Regions from separate parts of the Marinobacter sp. NSM genome, predicted to be linked through region 3. Evidence: predicted binding sites of a transcription regulator. Region 3 holds the regulator's gene; each other region holds the start of a gene.
What was found. Region 3 encodes sigma-54, which starts transcription at its own class of promoters, with help from an activator protein. Its sites were predicted from a motif close to ANTGGCATNNANNTTGCTNT; they were not measured.

Region 1 (5,760 bases), on a different contig from region 3:
TGCCGCCCAATGGGTTCTTGATTTCGTGGGCCATGCCGCGAACCAGGATCCGGGTGGTCTCCTGTTGGGAGATAATGTCTTCCTCGCGGCTGATGCGCATCAGCCGGTCCCGGGGCTGGATCTCGATCAACAGCTCCATGGGTTCAAGGCTGATGGGTGTCACCGAATAGTCCACCGTCAGCCTTGAGCCGCTCAGTAAAGCGAACTCCGCTTCTCGCCGGGTGTAGGATTGGCCATTGCCTGCTGCCGCATACAAGGTTTTCAGAGCGTCCTCAGAATCAAGCAGAACGTCTTTCAGGGGCAGGCCCTGGCTACGGGTCATGCTGGTTTCAAACAGACTTTCGGCGGCGGGGTTCAGGTAACGGATGGTCAGGTCGTTTCCCAACACCAGAACGGCCGTGGTCAGGCTGTCCAGAATGCTCTTATAACCGCTTCCCAGCGAGATGGATGGTTGGAACGACATGCTTGGTTTCCGTTTTAAACTCATAATGGTTACACCGATTTTGCAAAAAACGAACCAGTTTTGCCTGCTGAGATAAGACGATGGTCTAAGTCCGGGCACAGCAGGGCCCGGAGGGCATCCGGGTGCTGTAGGTTGGTGCAGATGGGGAGCTTGTCGCTACAGGCAGCCGGGGTTTTGCCCCTTCGCTGCCCAAAGTATGGCTTTATCGTGGTGCGGTTGCACTAAAGTAGTGCGTATATATCAGTTCAGGCGCGAAGGTCGGTGAATGGTAAAGGTGATTGGCTGGCCGCTTTTCACCTGTATGCCGTCGCGATCAACAATGTGAACGCCCGCTTGGTGCGTGCCTCGGTCAACGTTACGGACAGTAATGGAGCCTGAAGTGCTTTGGCCAACTGGTTGGCCGTCCAGGGTAACCTCATATCGATGACCGCGCCGCAGGCTGGGGGTGCTACGCACTTCAAAGGTGACGTCGCCGTTGCCACTGTGGAAGGCTTGGTCGTTCTCAGGGGAGACGAGGGAAAGGCTCTCATAGGCTGCACCTTCGCGCTCCACTTCCTCAAGCAGCTGTTCGGTCTCACGCACCGCGTCAGGCTTTGGCAGTGTGATGGTGGTTACCGGTTTAACCTCGATTTCTTCCCCACCCTGCATGGGCTCGTCCGAGAAGGTTACATTGCCCTGGGCATCCACATGGCGGTAAACCTCTGCATGGGCGGATGCGGTGGCCAGCAGTAACAAGCCGGTTGCGAGCGTGAGAGGTGCTTTCATGACAATAACCTGCGGTAGTGAACTGTCTCGATTATCGGCGGCGGATGCGGGCATTTCAACGCCGGAGGGCGATCCCTTGGTTACATATCGTTAAGGGCGCGGGGTGTTTGGTGGGATTTGAGAAAAACGGCACAAAAAAGCCCCGCACGGGGCGGGGCTTTCAAGCCTAGATGCAATGCACCTTATTGGTGCATTGCATTAGCAGGAGTAGTAAAGCTGGAACTCAACCGGATGAGTGGTCATGTTCAGCTTCTCAACTTCACCGCGTTTCAGGTCAATGTAGCCTGCGATCATGTCTTCGGTGAACACGCCGCCACGGGTCAGGAACTCGTGGTCTGCTTCCAGGCAGTCCAGGGCTTCAGACAGAGTCTCTGCAACTTTCGGAATGTTGAGGGCTTCTTCCTTCGGCAGATCATACAGATCCTTATCCATGGCATCGCCAGGGTGGATCTTGTTCTGGATACCGTCCAGACCGGCCATCATAAGAGCGGCGAATGCCAGGTACGGGTTGGCAGACGGGTCAGGGAAGCGAACCTCGATACGACGCGCTTTCGGGCTATTGACGTACGGAATACGGATAGAGGCAGAGCGGTTACGGGCAGAGTAAGCCAGCATAACCGGAGCTTCAAAGCCCGGAACCAGACGCTTGTAGGAGTTGGTAGAGCTGTTAGTGAAGGCGTTAATGGCCTTGGCGTGCTTGATCACACCGCCAATGTAGTAAAGAGCGGCCTCGCTCAGACCAGCATAGCTGTCGCCAGCGAACAGGTTTTTGCCGTCTTTGCTCAGGGACATGTGTACGTGCATGCCGGAACCATTGTCACCCACAACCGGCTTGGGCATGAATGTGGCGGTTTTGCCGTAGGCGTGGGCCACATTGTGCACGCAGTACTTCAGGATCTGAACTTCGTCAGCCTTGCGGGTCAGAGTGTTGGCGCCAACGCCAATTTCACACTGGCCGGCGGTACCCACTTCGTGGTGGTGCACTTCGATGTCCAGGCCCATGGATTCCATAGCTGCACACATGGCGCCACGCAGGTCGTGCAGACTGTCGACCGGTGGAACCGGGAAATAGCCGCCTTTCACGCCTGGGCGGTGGCCGATGTTGTTGCGATCGAAGTCTTCGCCAGAAACCCAGGCAGCTTCTTCAGAATGGATGTGGTAAGACGCGCCTTGCATGTCCACGTTCCATTTAACGGAATCGAACACGAAGAACTCGGGCTCCGGGCCAAAAAGTGCGCCATCGGCGATGCCGGTGGACTTCAGGTACTCTTCGGCACGACGGGCAACAGAGCGGGGGTCGCGCTCATAACCCTGCATGGTAGACGGCTCTACAATGTTGCAGGTGATGTTGACAGTGGTTTCTTCGGTGAACGGATCCAGTACGGCGGTCTCGTCGTCCGGCATCAGGATCATGTCGGATTCGTTGATGCCTTTCCAGCCAGCAATGGAGGAGCCATCAAACATTTTGCCATCTGCAAAGAAATCCTCATCCACCTCGGTGGCGGGCAGGGTAACGTGCTGCTCTTTACCGCGGCTGTCGGTGAAGCGCAGGTCAATCCATTTCACTTCGTGTTCTTTGATCAAATCAATCGTCTTGGACATTGTGCATGCTCCGTAGTGATGTCGTGTTCGTTGTGCCGGATCGTTCAGCGGGCTAAAGCCCGATCTTTTTCAGGTCAGGGCAGCTTAACAGAAGCTGTTGGCTCTTACCTTTCAATTACGGCTGCTCAACGATAAGCAAGGGGCTTGCCAGTTTTTCGTTTTTGCGCCAGAACAGCGCAGCGGCAAGGCTTTGGGGCGATTCTGGCGCACCGGAGTGCAGCTTACAGGCATTGGTTGCACTGAACGTGTGCACTTTATTGGTGCATTGATTATTATCCTGCCTGATAACGGTGCATTAGTCGATTGGTTACATATTAGGCACTATTCTTCATATTATCGACATGGACTTTTCTATATACTGCTCGCCGCTAAATTCTGCAGGATACCCGTTGTGATTGATAAGCTTAGAAACGTTGCCATTATTGCCCACGTTGACCACGGTAAAACCACCCTGGTTGACCAATTGTTGCGCCAGTCTGGAACTTTGGACCGTAAAGAGCTCGAAAACGAGCGCGTTATGGACTCCAACGACCAGGAAAAAGAGCGTGGCATCACCATTCTGGCGAAGAATACCGCGCTGAAATGGAAAGACTACGACATCAACATCGTGGACACCCCGGGGCACGCGGATTTTGGTGGCGAAGTTGAGCGAGTCATGAGCATGGTAGACAGCGTGCTGTTGGTGGTGGATTCCATTGACGGCCCCATGCCGCAAACCCGTTTTGTAACCCAGAAGGCGTTTGCCGCTGGCCTGCGCCCGATTGTGGTAGTGAACAAGATTGACCGCCCGGGTGCGCGCCCGGATTGGGTGGTGGACCAGGTGTTTGATCTGTTTGATAACCTGGGCGCCACTGACGAGCAGTTGGACTTCCCGATTGTTTACGCCAGCGCCCTGAACGGCATTGCCGGCATGGAGCACGAAAACCTGGACGACAACATGGACGCCGTATTCCAGGCGATTGTCGACCACGTGCCCGCGCCCTCCGTAGACCTGGACGGCCCATTCCAGATGCAGATCTCCCAGTTGGACTACAACAGCTTCCTGGGCGTGATCGGTATCGGCCGCATTATGCGTGGCAAGGTCAGAACCAACACTCCGGTGGTGGCTGTTGGTGCCGATGGCAAGAAGCGTAATGGCCGTATCCTGAAGATCATGGGCCACTCCGGCCTGCAGCGCGTGGAAGTGGAAGAGGCCCAGGCTGGCGACATTGTGTGCGTGAGTGGTCTGGATCAGCTGTACATCTCTGATACCTTATGCGATCCCGCCAATGTTGAGGCCCTGCCGGCGCTGACCGTTGACGAACCCACGGTATCCATGACCTTCCAGGTCAACGATTCACCGTTTGCCGGTAAAGAAGGCAAGTACGTGACCAGCCGTAACATCAAGGAACGTCTGGAAAAAGAACTGCTGCACAACGTGGCGCTGCGGGTAGAAGAAGGTGACTCTGCTGACAAGTTCAAGGTCTCCGGCCGGGGTGAGCTGCACTTGTCCGTATTGATCGAGAACATGCGCCGTGAGAACTTCGAGCTGGCCGTGGGCCGCCCGGAGGTCGTAATCAAGGAGATCGACGGCGTCAAGCAGGAGCCGTACGAAAACGTGATCATTGACATTGAAGAGCAGCACCAGGGTTCCATTATGGAACAGATGGGACTGCGCAAGGGCGACATGACCAACATGATCCCGGATGGCAAGGGTCGTATCCGCCTGGAATACACCATTCCCGCCCGTGGCCTGATTGGTTTCCGGAACACCTTCCTGACCATGACCTCTGGTACTGGCATACTGACGTCCACCTTCAGCCACTACGGCCCGATCAAACTGGGTGACGTAACCAGCCGCCAGAATGGTGTGATTGTCTCCATGGCCACGGGCACAGCGCTGACCTACTCGCTGGAAACCCTGCAGAGCCGTGGCAAGCTGTTCCTCGACCCGGGCCAAGAGATCTATGAAGGCCAGCTGTGTGGTATTCACAGCCGTGACAACGACCTGGTGGTTAACCCCACCAAGGGCAAGAAGCTGGACAACATGCGTGCCTCTGGTAAAGACGAAGTGATCGGCCTGGTACCGCCCATCAAGTTCACCCTGGAGCAGGCGCTGGAGTTCATTGATGACGACGAACTGGTAGAGGTAACGCCCAAGTCGATCCGTCTGCGCAAGAAACTGCTGACCGAGAACGAGCGTAAGCGCGCCGGTAAGAAGTAAAAGACTTTATGCCACGGACAACACGGACGCACACGGACACTTTAAGGAAAGAACTGCTCATTCGTCCGTGAACGTCCGCGTTGTCCGTGGCTGATATTCTTTGTTTTGGTTTTTCGTGTTTCCTCAAGCGTTACCGTGATTCCCTTCGCTAATCTCAGCTAGACTACCGTTATCCCTGAAACGGAGTTCGTCATGCTGAGCCTGTATCCCGAAATCCAGCCTTACGCCCGTCATCACCTGACGGTGGAAGAGCCCCACGAGCTTTACCTTGAAGAATCCGGCAACCCGGAGGGTATCCCTGTGTTGGTGGTTCATGGCGGTCCCGGTGGCGGATGTGAGGATAATCACCGGCGATATTTCGATGCCGAACGCTTCCGCATCATTCTGATGGACCAGCGTGGAGCGGGACGCTCCACCCCGTTGGCGGAGCTGGAAGGCAATAGCACCGACAAGTTGGTGGAGGACATGGAAACCGTTCGCCAGTTTCTGGGTGTTGATCGCTGGTTGCTGTTCGGTGGCAGTTGGGGCTCAACGTTAAGCCTGGTGTATGCTCAGACCTACCCGGAGCGGGTCTCCGGGCTGGTGCTCCGGGGGATTTTTCTGTGCCGGCCCCAAGACATCCACTGGTTTTATCAGGAAGGCGCCAGCCGGGTGTTTCCGGATTACTGGCAGGATTTCGTCTCGCCAATCCCTGAAACTGAGCGCGAGGATCTGGTGTCGGCTTATT
Region 2 (5,760 bases), on a different contig from region 3:
GCATCGGCAATCTCGCTGCTCGCGCCAACCGGAAGAATATCCTGAACCGTGCGGTCAGACTGAATATTCACATCGCCCTGGAACACCTCAAGCGGCTGGTTTACACCGGCATCGGTGCTGGCGAAACTGATACCCACATTTGAGCCACGGTTGTCAATAATCCGGATATCGCTTCCACCATCAACCAGGGAGGCAGACAGGCTTGTGGCGCTCGAGGCGTTGATGGCGTCTACAAGCCCCTGCAATGAACTGACCCCGCTGAGTGAGATAGGCACATTCTGGCCATCCAGCTCTATCCGGAATTCAGTATCGCCAGCCGCCAACGCATCTTCCAGATCGGTAATTGAGAATTCCTGACCAAGGGTGACCGCCGTGGTGGCAGACGCCGACAACCCGCGCTGCTGATTGATGATGCCCGCGGCGTCTCTCGCGGTGGAACCAGCAGGAATGGTGATGTCCGGGGAGTTGGTGCCGTCCGAGTAGGCGACACGGAAGACATCGTCTACGGTCAGATCACCCATGGAAACCGTCTGGAAGTCCACTACCCGGCTTTCCAGCACAGATTGCCGGGAGTCCAGGTTCAGATCGGATCGCAGATTGGTGGTACGGCGTGGCGCCAGGTTGTCAGTCTCGATCTGCAGATCACCCCGAATACCAGACAGGTTGCCGTCGTCATCCGCGGTAAAACCCTGAACCCGCATGTTCTGGTTGTTGGTGACGAACCCGTCTTTATCGATACCGAACTGGCCGGCCCGGGAATAACGGATTTCACCGTTGTTGTTCAGGATAAAGAAACCATCACCGCTGATGGCCATGTCCAGGCCGTTATCAGTGAAGCTGATGTTACCCTGGCCGAAGGACTGCTTGACGTCCTGAACGCGCACGCCATCACCGATCGGATTAGTGCCGCCGCTCAGAAAGCCGCTGGCGTACAGATCGCCAAACTGCACCTTGCTGCCTTTAAAGCCCACCGTACTGGCGTTGGCAATGTTGTTGCCGGTGACATCCAGATCAACCGAGGCCGCCCGAAGGCCGCTCAAACCTGTATTAAATGCCATGACTTATACCTCCTGGTCTGACACCGGATCAGTTAATTTGTTTTACATCGGACAGGGCAATGGAACCCATACCGGCAAGATTGAGAGTAATGGAACCGCCCTTGCCCAGGGACACACTGTCCACATTGGCGCTAACCATGGTACCGAGTTGTTCAGGGCCGGACGGATAAGATCCCTGCGCGACAATCTGGTACGGTCCAGGCGGCAAAGGATTGCCGTTGCCGTCCTCGCCATCCCAACGGAACGACACCACACCGGCCTGGCTGCTGCCCATATCAATCTGGCGCACCAGCTCACCGCTCTGGTTCATCACCGACAACCGCAGCCCACCGGTAGACGCTGGCACTTCGATGGTTCCGGTAATCTCGCCATCATTACCCAGAATGCCCACACTGGAAGGCGCAAGAACGGTCTTGCCAACCATTGCAGAGGCCTGCAGCGCCTGACTGGAACGGAACTGTCCGGCCACATCCTCAACGGTGCCCGACAGGTTCTGCATTTCTTCCAGGGAGCTGAACTGCGCCAACTGGGAGATAAAATCGCCGTTGTCCTGGGGCTCTAACGGGTTCTGGTTTTTAAGCTGGGCGAGCATTAATTCCATGAAAGCGTCTTTGCCAAGCTCGCTGCCGCCCCGGGCCTTGTCGTCCTGATTGATCCGATACTGGCTCAGTACGTCTGAGGCCGAAGCCGAATTCACTGCACTCATGACTCACTCCTCACTATTTACTGCTGACCCAGCGTCAGGATTCGTTGCATCATGGACTTGGCAGTGTTCATGACGTCCACGTTCATCTGGAAACTGCGGGAGGAAGACATCATGTCTGCCATTTCCTCAACGACATTCACGTTCGGGTAGAACACGTAACCGTCTTCATTGGCAGCAGGGTGGTTAGGCTCGTAGCGCATCTGCAACTCTGCATCGCTTTCGAGAATCCCCTCAACCCGCACACCGGCACCGGGACCTTCGTTCAGGCTGGTGCCGAAACTCTGCTGCTGGTCCGGATTCAGCATGGCCTGCTGAATGGCGGCAAAGACCGGTTTGCGTGCCCGGTAAGCATTCTCTGTGCTGGAACTGGCAGTCTCGGCGTTCGCAATATTTGAAGCCGTAGTATTCAGCCGCAGGGATTGTGCGGTCATGCCGGAACCGGCGATGTCAAAAATGTTGCCCAGTGACATGGCAATCTCCTCAAATCGTAAATGACTGCGGCTTACTCACCCTTCAGGGCTTTGGTCAATCCGGAAAACTTGCTGCTCAAAAACTGGAAGCTGGCCTGGTAGTCCATGGCATTGCGCATGAAGCGACTCTGCTCTTCCTGGGCATCCACGGTATTGCCGTCGACAGACGGCTGTTGCGGATTGCGGTATAGCAGTTCACCGTCACTACCCGGGCTGGAAGTGTCCATGTGGCCATGATGCGTGGTCGCCATCTGCAGACCACTGACAGATTCCTGCGCCTTCTGCATCATCGCGCGAAAATCGATATCCCTGGCCTTGTAGCCCGGGGTATCGGCATTGGCCAGGTTATTGGCGAGTACTTCCGCGCGCTGCACCCTGGCCTGGAGTGCGTGCTCGTGAATACCCAGTGCCCTATCAAATGTAATTGCCATGACTGCCTCCGGAATTCTGCACCGGCACCGCTTGAACGGCGGCTTGCCGGATTTGCGTTCTGAAAGAGTTAAAGCAAAGGTGGTGCCAGTTTCATGGAGCGCTTGGGCGACAGGGCTTGCGGAGGAGCATGATCAGAAAGTGAGCGGCAACAGGGTGGAGTTTCGGGCAAAGGCGGCAAACCGTTTCCCTTGGCGGATAAACGGATTGCCGCTATCAGGATCACATCTGGACGGTTACCAGCCCTCCTGGCGACCGGGACCGCGCCATGCCTTTACAAAAGCCTTGGTCTCAGGGCGCGGCACAGACGGTTTTTCAACAGACACCGTTCCGGTATACAGGAAACCAACAACCGACTCCCCCGGCTCCAGGCCCAACCCATCAAGAACCTCGGGATGATAAGCCACGCCCCCGGTACGCCACATCGCGCCATAACCGGCATCCCGCAGGGCAAGCCCCAGGAAGCTCATGCCCACTGCGGCAGACATCAACTGTTCAACCTCGGGCACTTTCGGGTGGGATTGTGGCGCTGCAATGCCCACAATCACCATTGGCGCTCGAAGAGGCGCGCGCCGGGCTTTCTCGATTTCCTGCTCACTGGCAGTTTCAGGGCACGCGCTGGCAAACAGTTCGCCCAGGGCGTGCCGGGCTTCTCCCTCCACCACAAGGTAGCGCCATGGCCTTAGCAGGGCATGGTCAGGCGCCCTGGCGGCGCACTGAAATGCCACATCCACTATGTGGCGGGGCGGTGCCGGCTCTTCTAAACGGGGTTCGGATGCTCTCTCAAGCAGGAAACGGGTTACGGACGTCATACTGGCTCACCGAATTGTGGGTTACACTTAATACTGTTAATCTTTAGTAGTAACTACACATAGAAAAATAACTACCAACAACGATAACGTGTTCGGCGGCATACAATGAGTGACCAACAAGCTTTTCGCAACCGCAGGGCCCTGTATTCCTGCCACCGGGAAGACTCGGTTTTGACATGATGAGCGCACAGGCCGATTTGCGCAATGTCGCCAACAGCGCGGGTAAACTCGCTTCCGCGGACATCCACGACCACACCGTGGCCATTCCGCCCATGCCGGATTATAACGGCCGAATCATCGCCTACACCGCAACGGCCGCGATTATTGTCGCCGGAATCCTCCAGGGCGTATTTCAGCAATGGCTACTATGGTTTGTGGCCGGCGCACTTACCTGGCCGCACATCGCCCATTTGCTGACCCGGCGTACGTTTCTTCGCCGCTCACCACGAATCCGGCAGAAGATGCTGTTTCTGGACTGCGTTATTGGTGGCACCTTCATCGGACTTATCGGCCTGATTGCCATTCCCTCGGTGTCCATATTGTTAATGCTGATGTTCAGTTGTCTGATTGTTGGCGGTATCCGCCAGTGGCTGTTCGGCACCGTACTCATGCTCGCCTCACTTGCGGCGTCTGCAGCCACCTTCGGCGTTGCCGACAGCCTGCAGTCGCCGCTGCTGACCAGCATTGTGGCCCTGGCCTCTACCGGCGTCTATATCTGCGTAACCGCCTACTACTCCCACCAACAGGCCCGCACACTGTTGTTGGCAAAAACCCAGATCCAGAACCAACGTGAACAGTCTATCGCGCTCTCCCACAAGCTATCCAAATACCTGTCGCCGCAGGTCTGGCAATCCATCTTTACCGGCGAGCGTGACGTTCGGCTGGAAACCCAGCGCAAAAAACTGGCCGTATTCTTCTCCGACATCAAGGGCTTCACCGAACTGTCTGAGGAAATGGAACCCGAAGCCCTGACCGAACTGCTCAATCACTACTTCAATGAAATGTCGGAAGTCGCTCTCCGATACGGTGGCACCATCGACAAATTCGTCGGCGATTCCATCATGATCTTTTTTGGCGACCCTACCAGCCGTGGCCAACGGGAAGACGCCTTTGCTTGTGTGTCCATGGCCATCGACATGCGCAAGCATATGAAGATCATGCGCCAGAAATGGCGGAGCCAGGGCATCAAAACCCCGCTTGAGATCCGTATGGGTATCAGCACCGGATACACCACGGTGGGCAACTTCGGTGCCGAAAACCGGATGGACTACACCATCATCGGCAAGGAAGTGAACCTGGCCAGCCGGCTGGAAAGCCTCGCAGAACCTGGCGAGATTCTGGTGTCCTACGAGACCTTCTCTCTGATCAAAGACCGCATCATGTGCCGGGACAAAGGCGAGATCACAGTGAAGGGCTTCGGTAAGCCGGTACCCATTTACGAAGTGGTGGACTTCCGCCGGGATATGGGCCCGAACCGCAGCTTCCTGGAACATGAACACAGCGGCTTTGCCATGTACCTGGACTCCGACAAGATCACCGAAAGGGAACGCAGAGAGGTACTCGCTGCCCTTGAAGACGCAGCCGACAGGCTGCGTCAGGAAGACGATGCCGACTAACTACTGCCGGACCAACCTCGGTCCGGCATCACCCCCTGCACGGGTGCTGCGCCACGGGTTGATATCCAGCCCTCCCCGCCGCGTGTAACGGGCACAAACCATCAATTCTGTTGGCTGGCAACGGGCCATCAAATCCGTAAACACGGTTTCCACGCAATGCTCATGGAAATCCTGCTTCTGGCGAAAACTGACCACATAACGCAGCAAACCAGCACGATCTATCTTCGGGCCGGTATAACGAATGAACACGCTGGCCCAGTCAGGCTGGCCAGTGACCGGGCAATTGCTTTTCAGCAAGTGGGAACACAGCTGCTCGCTGACCACTTCCTCGCCTGCGCTGAGTGAATCCGCCGAGTATTCGTAAACCACATCGTCTACCGGCTCGTCATCAATCAGCTCATAGCCCTGCGGCCGACCTTCCGCAGGGGCAGATTCGTCGACACTGAACAGCCGCACAGCCACGGCGGCGCCACAGGCGCTGGACAGGTCGGCGGTAATGGTCTCGGCAACCTGATCCGCCGATGAGAACACCGCCTGGTTCAGGGAATTCAGATAGAGCTTCAGGGATTTACTTTCGATAATCGACGGCGACGCCGCCGGAAAGCGGATCTCCCCCCAGGCAACTGCTGGCACGCCGCCCGGGCGCAACCAGGAGATCTCCCACGCCTG
Region 3 (5,760 bases):
CTCGTCCATGGTGTCCAGGACCTCCTGGATCACCGTGTCTGGCAGCTGCTGGAGCAGGTCGGCCAGGTCGTCGGATTCAAAATCCTCAATGATATCTGCAAGTTCCTGGGCGTTCAGCTGGCTCAGGAAGTAGGCCCGGATGTCGTCACCGAGATATTGGAGTACTTCCCCTTCCAGTTGTTTATCGACCAGGTTCCACAGCAGGGCGCGTTGGCGGGGAGGGGAAGATTCCAGCAGGTGTGCGATATCGCTGGGGCTCAGGCCGCCATTGAGGATGCGGGCAACCTGTTTGAGCGCACCACTGTCCAGGGCCTCACTGAGGGAGCGAAGGCGCTGGCGGGCCTGACTTTTTTCCAGAATATCGGTCATGGAACCACCTGCAATCAGAAAACTGTCGCATTATAGCGAAGTTAGCGCCGTCAGGTGAGAAAGGATTGTAGGTGAATGACGAAGCAGGGTGTGCTCAACCCCCCTCGCCGAAATAATCACCGATCAGCTCTACGAGTGCCTCGATGGCTTCCTGCTCATCAGGGCCGTCGGCGACCAGTTCAATATCAGTGCCCTGGCTGGCAGCCAGCATCATCACCTGCATGATGTTCTTGGCATCTACGTCCCGTCCCTTGCCGCGGATTCGTACCTGGCTGTCAAAGCCAGAGGCGGTGGCCACAAGCTTGGCGGTGGCGCGGGCATGCAAGCCCAGTTTATTGATGATGGTGACGGGGCGGCAGATCATGTTCGATCAGATCTCCCCTCGGGCCTGGAGATGGGGAAGTTCAGTATGACGAACCTGTACGTTGTTGTATCGGGTGCGGAAGTGCTGGCCCAGTTGCTCGCAGACATAGACGGAACGATGTTGGCCACCGGTACAGCCAATAGAAATGGTCATGTAGCTGCGGTTGCTGTCGGCAAACGAGGGCAGCCAGGTATCCAGGAAGCGGATCAGGTCGTCCACCATTTGCCCGGTGAGAGGTTCCCGCTCGAGAAATTCGATAACCGGCTGATCGGTACCGACGTATTTGCGCAGGCTAGTGTCCCAGTATGGATTGGGCAGGCAGCGCACATCGAAAACGTAATCGGAATCGACCGGTACGCCATGCTTGAAACCGAATGACTGGAACAGCAGAGCAAGCTCCTGATCCTTGCGACCGACCACTCGCTGTTTGACCATGTCGCGCAGTTCATACATCGACATGCCGGTGGTGTTGATGTAAAGGTCTGCCAGTTTTGACAGCGGTTCCAACAGTGCCTTTTCGTTGGTGATGGCTTCTCGGAGGGAGGTGCGGTCGTCGCTCAGCGGGTGCTTTCGGCGTGTAGCGTGGAACCGCTGCAGCAGAGATTGTTCATCGGCATCCAGAAAGATAATCTCGACAACGACTCCCGCATCGCGAAGCTGGCGATAGATTTGTTCGAAGTTGGCCAGTTCGGCAGACAGGTTGCGGGCATCGATGCTGACGGCCATTTTCCGGAGTCGCCCCGGCGTTTCCTGTTGCGCCGCTTCCCGGGTCAGCGGGAACAGCAGTCCGATGGGAAGGTTATCAATGCAATAAAAACCCAGATCTTCGAGCACATGCAACGCAGTACTCTTACCCGACCCGGATCGGCCACTGACGATGATCAGTTTCATGATGGACGCTCCTGCCTGCTACTGTTGGTGCTACTGCTTATCAGGATGCCGCCGTCATGCGCTGGTAAAGGGAGGCTGCATCCTGGCACTGGCGAAGCTGTTCACAGAACCCGTTGTCGTTGAATTTCTCGGCCAACTGGCTTAGCAGCTCCAGATGTTCACTGGTGGCTTCTTTGGGCACGATCAAGGCAAACACCAGGTCGACCGGCTGATTGTCGATAGCATCGAAGTCGATGCTCTCTTCCAGTGTCATCAGCACGCCGATCACACGGTCCAGCCCCTCCAGCCGGCAATGGGGTATGGCAATACCCTGGCCGATACCGGTGCTGCCAAGCCGCTCGCGAGAAACCAGATTGCTGAAAATCTCGGTGTCGCTGAGGATTTCATCCTGATGATGAATATGCTCTGCGATGGTTTCCAGTACCCGCTTCTTACTGGAGGCCGGCACCCGGCACAGCGTCAGTTCGGGAGCCAGAATGTTGTCGATGGTCAGGGATGTATCGCTCATGGATCGACTGTGATTCCGTAAAAAAAAGGCTGCGGCCGGTATGCCCCGCCGCAGCTCGTATCATTGAAACACCCGGTACGGTGGTGCTATGAGTGCGCTCAGCCGTTGCCGTGCATCCTGTCTACGTTCTTTTCTTTGTGCTTGAGGATCTGGCGGTCCAGCTTGTCCACCAGCAAATCAATTGCGGCGTACATATCCTCACTCTCTGCCTTTGCATGGATATCGCCACCGATGACATGCAGGGTGGCTTCAGCCATCTGACGTACCTTCTCAACTTCCAGCGTCACCTGACAGTTACTGATGTGGTCAAAGTGACGCTCCAGCTTCTCGAACTTGGTGTTGACGTAATCCTTCAATGCAGGGGTCAGTTCTACGTGATGGCCTGAAATGTTGAGTTGCATAGGCGTCTCCTGTTGTCATCATGCCGGTGTTGCCACCGGGCTGCGTGTCCGGTGCTTCGTGCACCGGAAAAAACATTAAACCAGTCGTTTGCGCTCGTTTGAAGGAGGGATGTGCATGGCCTCCCGGTATTTGGCAACGGTGCGCCGGGCCACATTGATGCCCTGTTCTCCAAGCATGGCTGCAATCTTGCTATCGCTCAACGGCTTTTTTGGAGTTTCTTCTGAAATCAGTTTCTTGATCATCGCACGAATAGCAGTGGAGGAACATTCTCCGCCCTCAGCGGTACTGACGTGGCTGGAGAAAAAGTACTTCAGCTCGAAAATGCCGCGGGGTGTGTGCATATACTTTTGCGTGGTGACCCGTGAAATGGTGGATTCGTGCATTTCTACGGCCTGGGCGATATCCGAGAGGATCAGCGGCTTCATCGCTTCCTCCCCCTGGTCCAGGAAACCCTGTTGGTGCTCAACAATCCGGGTGGCGACTTTCAGTAGCGTTTCATTGCGGCTTTGCAGGCTTTTAATGAACCACTTGGCCTCCTGCAATTGATCCCGCAGGTAGGTGTTATCAGCACTGCTATCGGCGCGACGGATCAGCGATGCATAGCTGGCGTTGACCCGAATTCTCGGGGCGATCTCCGGGTTGAGCTCAACACGCCACCGGCCTTCGTGTTTTCGGACGATGACATCTGGTATCACGTAATCCGGCTCCGCTCGGTCGACCACGTCACCCGGGCGGGGGTTGAGGCTGGTAATCAGGGCCAGAACCTCGCGCAACTGATCTTCTTTGAGTCTGCTGCGGCGCAGCAGTTGCGCGTAATCCCGGTTGCCCAGCAGATGCAGGAACTGGGTAACCACCAGGCGGGCCTGTCGAAGCCAGGGGGTATCTGGCGGCAACTGGTTGAGCTGAATCAGCAGGCATTCCTGCAGGTCCCGGGCGAACACGCCCGGCGGGTCGAAGTGTTGTAGCCGGTGCAGGACCGCTTCTACCTCGTCCAGCTCAAGGGGGTCTTCTTCGGTTTCGTCCTGCAGGCCGGAATGGATTTCCTCAATCGGTGAGGTCAGGTAACCGCGCTCGTCCACAGCGTCCATCAGGGCGTGGGCGATTGCCTGGTCACGCTCGCTCATGGGGGTGAGGTTGAGCTGCCATTCCAGGTGGTCCTGGAGGGTCTCGGCCGGTGAATTGCGGGTTTCGAAATCCGACTCGTTCTCATCATCCCCTTTGCTGGCTGGCGCCGGTGCAGACTGGTAGATATCGTCCCAGGCGGTGTCTACGGGCAGGTCGTCGGGGATGTTATCCGGGATGTCGTTTTCGGAGGCCCAGTCCGGGCCATTTTCGTTTTCATCCCAGTCAGAGGCAGCCTCGGTGGCTGGTTCATCGTGGTCGGAATCCCGGTCTTTATGTTCGTCCTGGGTATCGGCATCCGTATCGGGGGTGTCAGACTGATCGTCATCCTCGGAAGTTTCCAGCATGGGGTTGGATTCCAGTGCCTGCTGGATTTCCTGCTGGAGGTCGAGGGTGGAAAGCTGAAGCAGGCGAATGGCCTGTTGCAGCTGGGGCGTCATGGTCAGACTCTGGCCCATCTTAAGCTGTAATGAGGCTTTCATAACCATGGCTCAAGATCCATAAATCAAGGGTGTCCCGGTAGTGACGTTGCCTGCTGTCAGGCAAAAAAAATTGTTATACGCTGGTTACTTGCCGCTCACTGTTACCAGTATAAGCAAGTTCTTTGCCGAGTTTACTTGCTACAGATCATCAAAACAATCAGACCTCGGTCGTCGAGGGGTTTTCTTCCGCTTACAGGTGGAACTCATCACCCAGGTAGACTTCCTTGACCTGCTGATTGGCCAGGATGGCTTCCGCATTGCCGGAGGCGATGATATGGCCGCCGGAGACAATGTAGGCGTTTTCACAAATATCGAGGGTTTCCCGCACGTTGTGATCGGTGATCAGTACGCCAATGCCCTTGTCCCGCAAATGCCGAATGATGTGCTTGATGTCACTGACTGAAATCGGGTCTACCCCGGCGAAGGGCTCATCCAGCAGAATAAACGCAGGTTCCATGGCCAGCGCCCTGGCGATTTCGACGCGCCGCCGTTCACCACCGGACAGCGCCATACCCAGGCTGTCCCGGATATGGGTGATGTGAAATTCCTCGAGCAGTTCCTCAAGTTTGGCTTCCCGCTCAGGCCGTTTCATGTCTTTTCGGGTTTCCAGAATGGCCATGATGTTGTCGCGCACGGTCAGTTTGCGGAATACCGAGGCTTCCTGGGGCAGGTAGCCGATGCCTTTGCGTGCCCGGCCGTGCATGGGCAGGGGTGTGATGTCCTGGCTGTCAATGGTGATTCGGCCGCGGTCGGAAGGTACAAGCCCGACAATCATGTAAAAACAGGTAGTTTTCCCAGCGCCGTTAGGGCCGAGCAGGCCGACGATTTCTCCGGACCGGATTTCCAGAGACACATCCAGAACCACTTTTTTCTGTTTGTAGCTTTTTGCCAGGTTGCTGGCCCTGAGAACTGCCATCAGTAACCTATTCGTCTGTGGGGTTGCTGGAGCCGCGAGGCTGAATCACCATTTCCACCCGGCCAGAGCTCTCTTCCGAAGGCGTGCCGCCTTCTGCAGTGACCACCCTGCGAACGGTGTCGTATTGGATGACGTCGCCACGGAACACATTGTTGCCCTGTTCAATCACTGCCTGGCGCTCGAACGTCAGCCGGTTTTCCGCCGCTGACCAGGTGATGGTCCGCGCCCGGGCGTCTGTCATGGCTTCACCTTCCCGTGCCGGCTGGCGATATCGGGCGGGTTCGCCGCTTGCCTCAATCCGGCTGAGACCTTCGGGGCTTCGATACAGTACCACCCGTTCTGCGTTCAGCTGGGTGGCCCCCTGAACCAGTTCAACGTCGCCGGTGTAGATGGCGGTCCCTTCGGTATCGTCCAGGCGGGCGGAATCAGCGCTGACCTTGATGGGGGTGTCGGAATCCAGATCAAACGCGGTTGCCGGGCTGGCCAGCATCAGTGCGGCCAGTATGACCGGCAGTCGGTGTGTGCGCTTACCTGATGGTTTCATATTGCCCTTCCACCCGGGAGTTGAGTTCCAGTATGCGTTCGTTTATCCAGGCTTTCATGCCATTGGCCTGGGTAACGCCGAACGGTTCGGTAATGGTGACCGGTTGATCGGTGTATACCGTGCCCTGGCGGTTATCCATGGTCAGTGAGTCGGTTTTCAGGG
Region 4 (5,760 bases), on a different contig from region 3:
AGGTGAGTGTATTGAACCTGCTGTCCCATACCTGCTGCCATGAGTTTGCCCATTTGCTGCAATACAGTGCAGGCCAGCGACACTATGGTTCAGTGCACAACCGGCATTTCTATTCGGCGCTGGACGGGTTGTATAGCAGCGGTGCGGCAATCGCCACCCGGCAGTATCTTGAGGAGACTGCAGGAAAAACCGGAGTGGAGCTTTCCAGCACACCCTTTGAATTCCCCAACCCCGTCCGGGCACTCCAACAGTGGCAAATAGGCGATGCGGTCTGTTTTGGCGAAGGCCGGCACGAGAAACGGGGCCAGGTCGTCCGGGTGAACCGAAAAACCTGCACGGTTGCGGTTACTTTGAATGCCCGCGGTTTGCGGTACCGGGTGCCGGTTTCTTTGCTACGCAGCCCGGACTGATCCGGTTTCAGGCAGGCTCCCGATCCGCCGATTTCGCCAGCAAGCCACGAATTTCAGGTATACAAGAGCCACAATTGCTGCCGCACTGCAGCCGCTGGCCCAAGGCTTCAACGCTGGCGGCCCCATCCTCGATTGCCTGGTTGATCTGGCGCTCGCCTACCTGGAAACAGCTGCAGACCAGCGGTCCGGTCGGTTCTGCATCAATCGAGCCTGCAGCCAACAAGGATCGGCGCTGCTCCGGCGTTAGGTTATCGGAGCCAAAACAATCATCCAACCAGCCGAGGTCCGGCATGGATTGCACACAGGGCTCCACAAGCAATACGCCATCCAACCGGTTGCCAGTGAGCCAGATCGCACGAAAACGACGCCGGGCAACATCTTGCATAACCAGCTCCGGTTCCCTGGCGAACACCTGCTGGGCCCATTCACGCCAGTCCATGGACCGTCGACCGGCCAGCCACCAGGACCGGCTATGAGGCAGCGCCTGGTGGCTCCAGTAGTCCAGTGACATAGCGTCCAATGTGGTGCCCCCGGCCGCGGGCAGCATCAGCCGGGCTTGCCATCGGGTGATGAGTGGCCGAAGGGTGGCTACGCCAAATTTGGCTTCCGGCTGCCCCGAAATCGGGTCGACGATGGGGGCGATCAGGTTGGAGGCCAAGGCTGAGGATGCAAACTGCCGGTTCCAGTGAATTGGAACGAATACCTCTCCGGGTCTCTGTGCGGCGCTGGCCCGGACCCGGCCGGTAAATCCCTTTCGGGTTGGCCCTGTCAGGGTAGCCAGTGCGCCTTCCATTAAGCCAAAGGTGGCGATGTCCTTCGGGTGCACCTCGATAAAAGGCTCACTGCGATGGGCAAACAGTCTGGGCGCCCTTGCCGTGCGCGTCATGGTGTGCCATTGGTCCCGGATACGGCCGGTATTCACGATCAGGGGATACCGGGCATCGGGCTGCTGTCCGGGCGGCAGGTTCGAAACCGGTACCAGGCGGGCGCGGCCATCGGGCGTGGGGAAACGACCATCGGAGAACAGCCGTCGGGTCTGCAGCCAGGAGCCGGGATTGCCCCCGGTAAGCGGCCACTGCACGGGTTGGAGCCGGTCATATTCCGCGGGGCTCAGCTTGGCCAGGGCGGAAATATCAAACACTCGCTCACCGCCGTTACCATAACCGGACAGTGCCGCATGTTCCCTGAAAATCTCCGCAGGTTCCTGGTAATCAAAGGCGTGACCATAACCGAGCGCCTGGGCGACATCCCGGATGATTCGCCAATCCGGCCGGACACCCTCTGGCACGGGCAAAAATCGACGCTGGCGTGAAATGCACCGTTCCGAGTTGGTCACGGTGCCGTCCTTCTCGCCCCACCCGGCGGCAGGCAGCAGGATATCGGCATACGCCGTGGTATCGGTCTGGGCCACGCAATCTGAGACTATAAGGGTCTCGCATCGCGCCAGGGCCTCCCGGACCCGGGCGCTGTCGGGCAGGCTGACGGCAGGATTGGTGCCCATCACCCAGAGCACCCGGATGTCGCCCCGATGAACGGCTTCAAACAGATCCACCGCCTTATAGCCCGGTCCCGCTGCCAATTTCTCACTGTGCCAGAAGTCGGCAACCCGTTGGACCGCGCCGGGCGTGTCGTAGTCCATGTGGGCCGCCAGGGTATTGGCCAGACCGCCCACTTCCCGCCCACCCATGGCATTAGGTTGACCGGTGAGTGAAAACGGACCGGCGCCGGGCCGGCCAACACGCCCCGTGGCCAGGTGGCAGTTGATAATGGCGTTGGCCTTGTCGGTGCCAGCCACCGACTGATTGATACCCTGGGAAAAGGCGGTGACTGTCCGATCGGTTTCGGCGAACCACCGATAGAAGCGTTCCACGTCCACAGCCCGAAGGTCACAGCCACGGGCGACCGCCAGTATCGAAGGAGCGCAGGCGCGGGCCACGCTCAGGGTTTCCTCGAAACCGTTGCAATGCTGTTCCATGTACTGTGTGGCCAGGGCTCCGTGGTCATTCAGCCAAACCAGTAAGCCATTGAACAGCAGGGTGTCGGTTCCCGGCCGCAGTTGCAGGTGCAGGTCAGCCATCTCTGTGGTTGCGGTTTGCCTTGGGTCAATGGCCACCACTTTGCGCCCGGACCGGTGGGACGCTTTTATCCGCTGATAAAGCACCGGATGCGTCCAGGCGGCATTACTGCCCGCCAGCACCAGTAAGTCCGCCAGTTCGAGGTCCTCATAACAGCCGGGCACGCAGTCCTCACCAAACGCCCTCTTGTGGGCTGCCACCGCGGACGACATGCACAACCGGGAATTGGTATCCACGTGCGGGGTGCCAATAAAGCCCTTGGCCAGCTTGTTGGCGATGTAATAGTCCTCGGTGAGCAGTTGGCCAGACAGGTAAAAAGCCACAGACTCCGGGCCATGATCTCTGACCGAAACACGGATGGCCTCCGCTACCCGGTCAATAGCTTCCGACCACTCAACGTTATGCCCTGCCACACGAGGGGCCAGCAACCGGTCGTGTCCGGTCACGGTCTCATGCAACGCAGAACCCTTGACGCAAAGGCGACCATTATTGGCCGGGTGCCCTACATCGCCCTGAGCGGCGTCAGGTTTCGCCAGAATGCCACAGCCCACACCGCAATAAGGGCAAGTGGTAGCGGTACTTTCAGGAGTGGTTCGGCGGTTTTTCATGATCAATCCTCTGCTTTACCCATAAAAAAGCCCGCCATCCGGGGTCTGTTTCCAGAGCCGGGGCGGGCTTCTTTGCCAAAATTGTCTGTTTTATGGAAAGCAATAACGGGGCCAGAGATTGCCAAACCAGCATTTACCAGGCCGGCCATGTGGCAACACCCGGGCTATGGCCTTGTTCAGCAGGTCATCAGCTCAGGCAAGGCCGGGATATCCCCTGACTTGAGGTTTCACATTGGTGCGAAATCGCTCAGGTTGCACCAAAAACAGACCGGGCTTTACTGTCGTTTCCCTCGCCAAACACGGAGATGGACATCAAACCTTTGAAAACTATGAATATTAAAAAATGGCACGGCTTATGCTGAGGTAACAGCGAACCATCAAGACATCACATCTCTCATTCTAAGGCATTGGCGCCTGCTCTCCGGAAACGGAGGGTGGGCGTTTTTTTTGCGCGCCAGAAAAGAGAGACACAGAGAGGTAACAGCATGAACACACGCCGTCATCAACTCAGAGGCTTGCTCACAGCCGCGCTGATCGGGCTGAGCACACTGGCCCAGGCGAGCATCGGGCCAGCCGAGAAACCAGACCTGAAGCTGGGCTTCATCAAACTCACCGATATGGCGCCCCTGGCGGTTGCCTGGGAGCAAGGCTACTTCCTGGACGAAGGCCTGTTCGTGGAACTGGAGGCGCAGGCCAACTGGAAAGTGCTGCTGGACCGGGTGATCACCGGCGAGCTGGACGGTGCCCACATGCTGGCCGGCCAGCCTCTGGGCGCATCCATTGGCTATGGCACTCAGGCCAACATCATTACCGCCTTCAGCATGGACCTCAACGGCAACGCGATTACCGTGTCCAACGCGGTGTGGGACACCATGAAGCCCCACCTGGAAATGGATGGCGACAAACCCGCCCACCCGATCTCCGCGAGCGCACTGAAACCGGCGGTGGAGCAATCCCTGAGCAAAGGCGAGCGGTTCCGGATGGGCATGGTGTTCCCGGTGTCCACCCATAACTACGAACTCCGCTACTGGCTGGCGGCCGGTGGCCTGAATCCCGGCTTCTACGCCCCACAACGGGGTGATACCAGTGGCACCTTGCAGGCCGATGTTCATCTGTCCGTTACCCCGCCGCCGCAAATGCCGGCGACCATGGAAGCCGGCACCATTCAGGGCTACTGCGTGGGCGAACCCTGGAACCAGCAGGCGGTATTCAAGGGCATCGGGGTGCCGGTCATCACTGATTATGAGATCTGGCCAAACAACCCTGAGAAAGTCTTTGGTGTGACCGAGACCTGGGCAGAGAAGCATCCCAATACCCACCTTCGGTTGTTACGGGCACTGATCCGCGCGGCTTACTGGCTGGATGAAAACGACAACGCAAATCGCCAGGAAGCGGTAGAGCTGCTTTCACGCTCCAGCTACGTGGGCGCAGACAAAGACGTGATCGCCAACTCTATGACCGGCACGTTCGAATACGAGAAAGGGGATGTGCGGGAGGTTCCGGACTTCAACGTGTTCTTCCGCTATCACGCCACCTACCCCTATCCCTCGGATGCCATTTGGTACCTGACCCAGATGCGCCGGTGGGGCCAGATTCCGGACGCCAAGCCGGATGACTGGTACATGCAGACCGCAGCCAGGGTATACCGGGGTGATCTGTATGCTCAGGCCGCACAGTCACTGATCGATGATGGCGTGATGAATGCCAGTGACTTCCCGGACTTTGACGCCGAGAACTTTGAACGCCCCTACCAGGGCGAGCTGATTGACGGTGTGCCTTTCACACCTCGCGAGCCGAACGCTTACATAGACCGCTTTGATATCGGGCTGAAAGGCACCGAGACACCGTAAGGGGGCACAACATGAGCACATTAAGCATAAGGATTGGTCAGTCGATGGCGACCAGGAGCCGCAACCTGCTCGCCCGGCTGAGCCCGAATGAATTGTTGGCGGCCGGCAAACAGAGTTTGCTGCCCTTGATCGGAATTCTGGTGTTTCTGGGATTCTGGCATCTGGCAGCTCCCCAGGTGCAGACGTCCCTTGGCGCCTTTCCGGGGCCGGCTCAGGTCTGGGAGCAGGCGGGGCAACTCTGGCAAGAGCACGCCAACCAGCGGGAACGCGCCAGCCAGTTCATCGCCATGCAGGAGCAGCGTAATGCCAGGATTCTGGCTGACAACCCGGAGGCGGAGGTGCGGATCCGGTCTTATCCCGGCGCACCCACTTTTATCGACCAGATCGGTACCAGCCTGGTCACGGTGTTGTCTGGATTTGCCCTGGCCACGCTGATTGCGGTGCCCCTGGGAATTGTGTTCGGTCTTAACCGGTATTTTCAGGCGGCGGTCAATCCGCTGATCCAGATCTTCAAGCCGGTGTCGCCCCTAGCCTGGCTGCCACTGGTGACCATGGTGGTGTCAGCCACGTACGTCAGCGATGAACCGATGTTCCAGAAGTCGTTTCTGACGTCGATGATCACGGTCACCCTATGCAGTTTGTGGCCGACGCTTCTCAATACCAGCGTTGGGGTGGCGGCGGTGAATCCGGACCTGCTGAATGTGTCGAAGGTGCTGAAGCTGTCGTTCTGGACCCACGTTCGCAAGGTGGTGCTGCCGTCGTCGGTACCGATGATTTTTACCGGGTTGAGGGTGTCTTTGGGTATTGCCTGGATGGT

Region 1: the regulator sigma-54 is predicted to act here: its motif matches at 2,963-2,982, upstream of glnA (glutamate--ammonia ligase).
Region 2: the regulator sigma-54 is predicted to act here: its motif matches at 2,736-2,755, upstream of flgB (flagellar basal body rod protein FlgB).
Region 4: the regulator sigma-54 is predicted to act here: its motif matches at 3,436-3,455, upstream of ACTZWX_RS05825 (CmpA/NrtA family ABC transporter substrate-binding protein).

What each region holds. Positions count from the first base shown of each region.
Region 1 covers NZ_JBQTCK010000007.1:133,579-139,338, reverse strand. Annotated here, with positions in the region: gene glnL (nitrogen regulation protein NR(II)) at 1-463, opposite strand, end outside; gene ACTZWX_RS15145 (DUF4124 domain-containing protein) at 704-1,228, opposite strand; gene glnA (glutamate--ammonia ligase) at 1,427-2,830, opposite strand; gene typA (translational GTPase TypA) at 3,222-5,033, shown strand; gene pip (prolyl aminopeptidase) at 5,226-5,760, shown strand, end outside.
Region 2 covers NZ_JBQTCK010000001.1:755,546-761,305, forward strand. Annotated here, with positions in the region: gene ACTZWX_RS03550 (flagellar hook protein FlgE) at 1-1,058, opposite strand, end outside; gene ACTZWX_RS03555 (flagellar hook assembly protein FlgD) at 1,087-1,764, opposite strand; gene flgC (flagellar basal body rod protein FlgC) at 1,782-2,234, opposite strand; gene flgB (flagellar basal body rod protein FlgB) at 2,267-2,665, opposite strand; gene ACTZWX_RS03570 (nitroreductase family protein) at 2,900-3,475, opposite strand; gene ACTZWX_RS03575 (adenylate/guanylate cyclase domain-containing protein) at 3,652-5,091, shown strand; gene queF (NADPH-dependent 7-cyano-7-deazaguanine reductase QueF) at 5,092-5,760, opposite strand, start outside.
Region 3 covers NZ_JBQTCK010000006.1:232,128-237,887, reverse strand. Annotated here, with positions in the region: gene mgtE (magnesium transporter) at 1-369, opposite strand, end outside; gene ACTZWX_RS14460 (HPr family phosphocarrier protein) at 464-733, opposite strand; gene rapZ (RNase adapter RapZ) at 740-1,624, opposite strand; gene ptsN (PTS IIA-like nitrogen regulatory protein PtsN) at 1,665-2,132, opposite strand; gene hpf (ribosome hibernation promoting factor) at 2,231-2,533, opposite strand; gene ACTZWX_RS14440 (RNA polymerase factor sigma-54) at 2,609-4,144, opposite strand; gene lptB (LPS export ABC transporter ATP-binding protein) at 4,329-5,054, opposite strand; gene lptA (lipopolysaccharide transport periplasmic protein LptA) at 5,062-5,598, opposite strand; gene lptC (LPS export ABC transporter periplasmic protein LptC) at 5,582-5,760, opposite strand, start outside.
Region 4 covers NZ_JBQTCK010000002.1:372,543-378,302, forward strand. Annotated here, with positions in the region: gene ACTZWX_RS05810 (hypothetical protein) at 1-410, shown strand, start outside; gene ACTZWX_RS05815 (nitrate reductase) at 418-3,093, opposite strand; gene ACTZWX_RS05820 (hypothetical protein) at 3,096-3,242, opposite strand; gene ACTZWX_RS05825 (CmpA/NrtA family ABC transporter substrate-binding protein) at 3,579-4,943, shown strand; gene ACTZWX_RS05830 (ABC transporter permease) at 4,955-5,760, shown strand, end outside.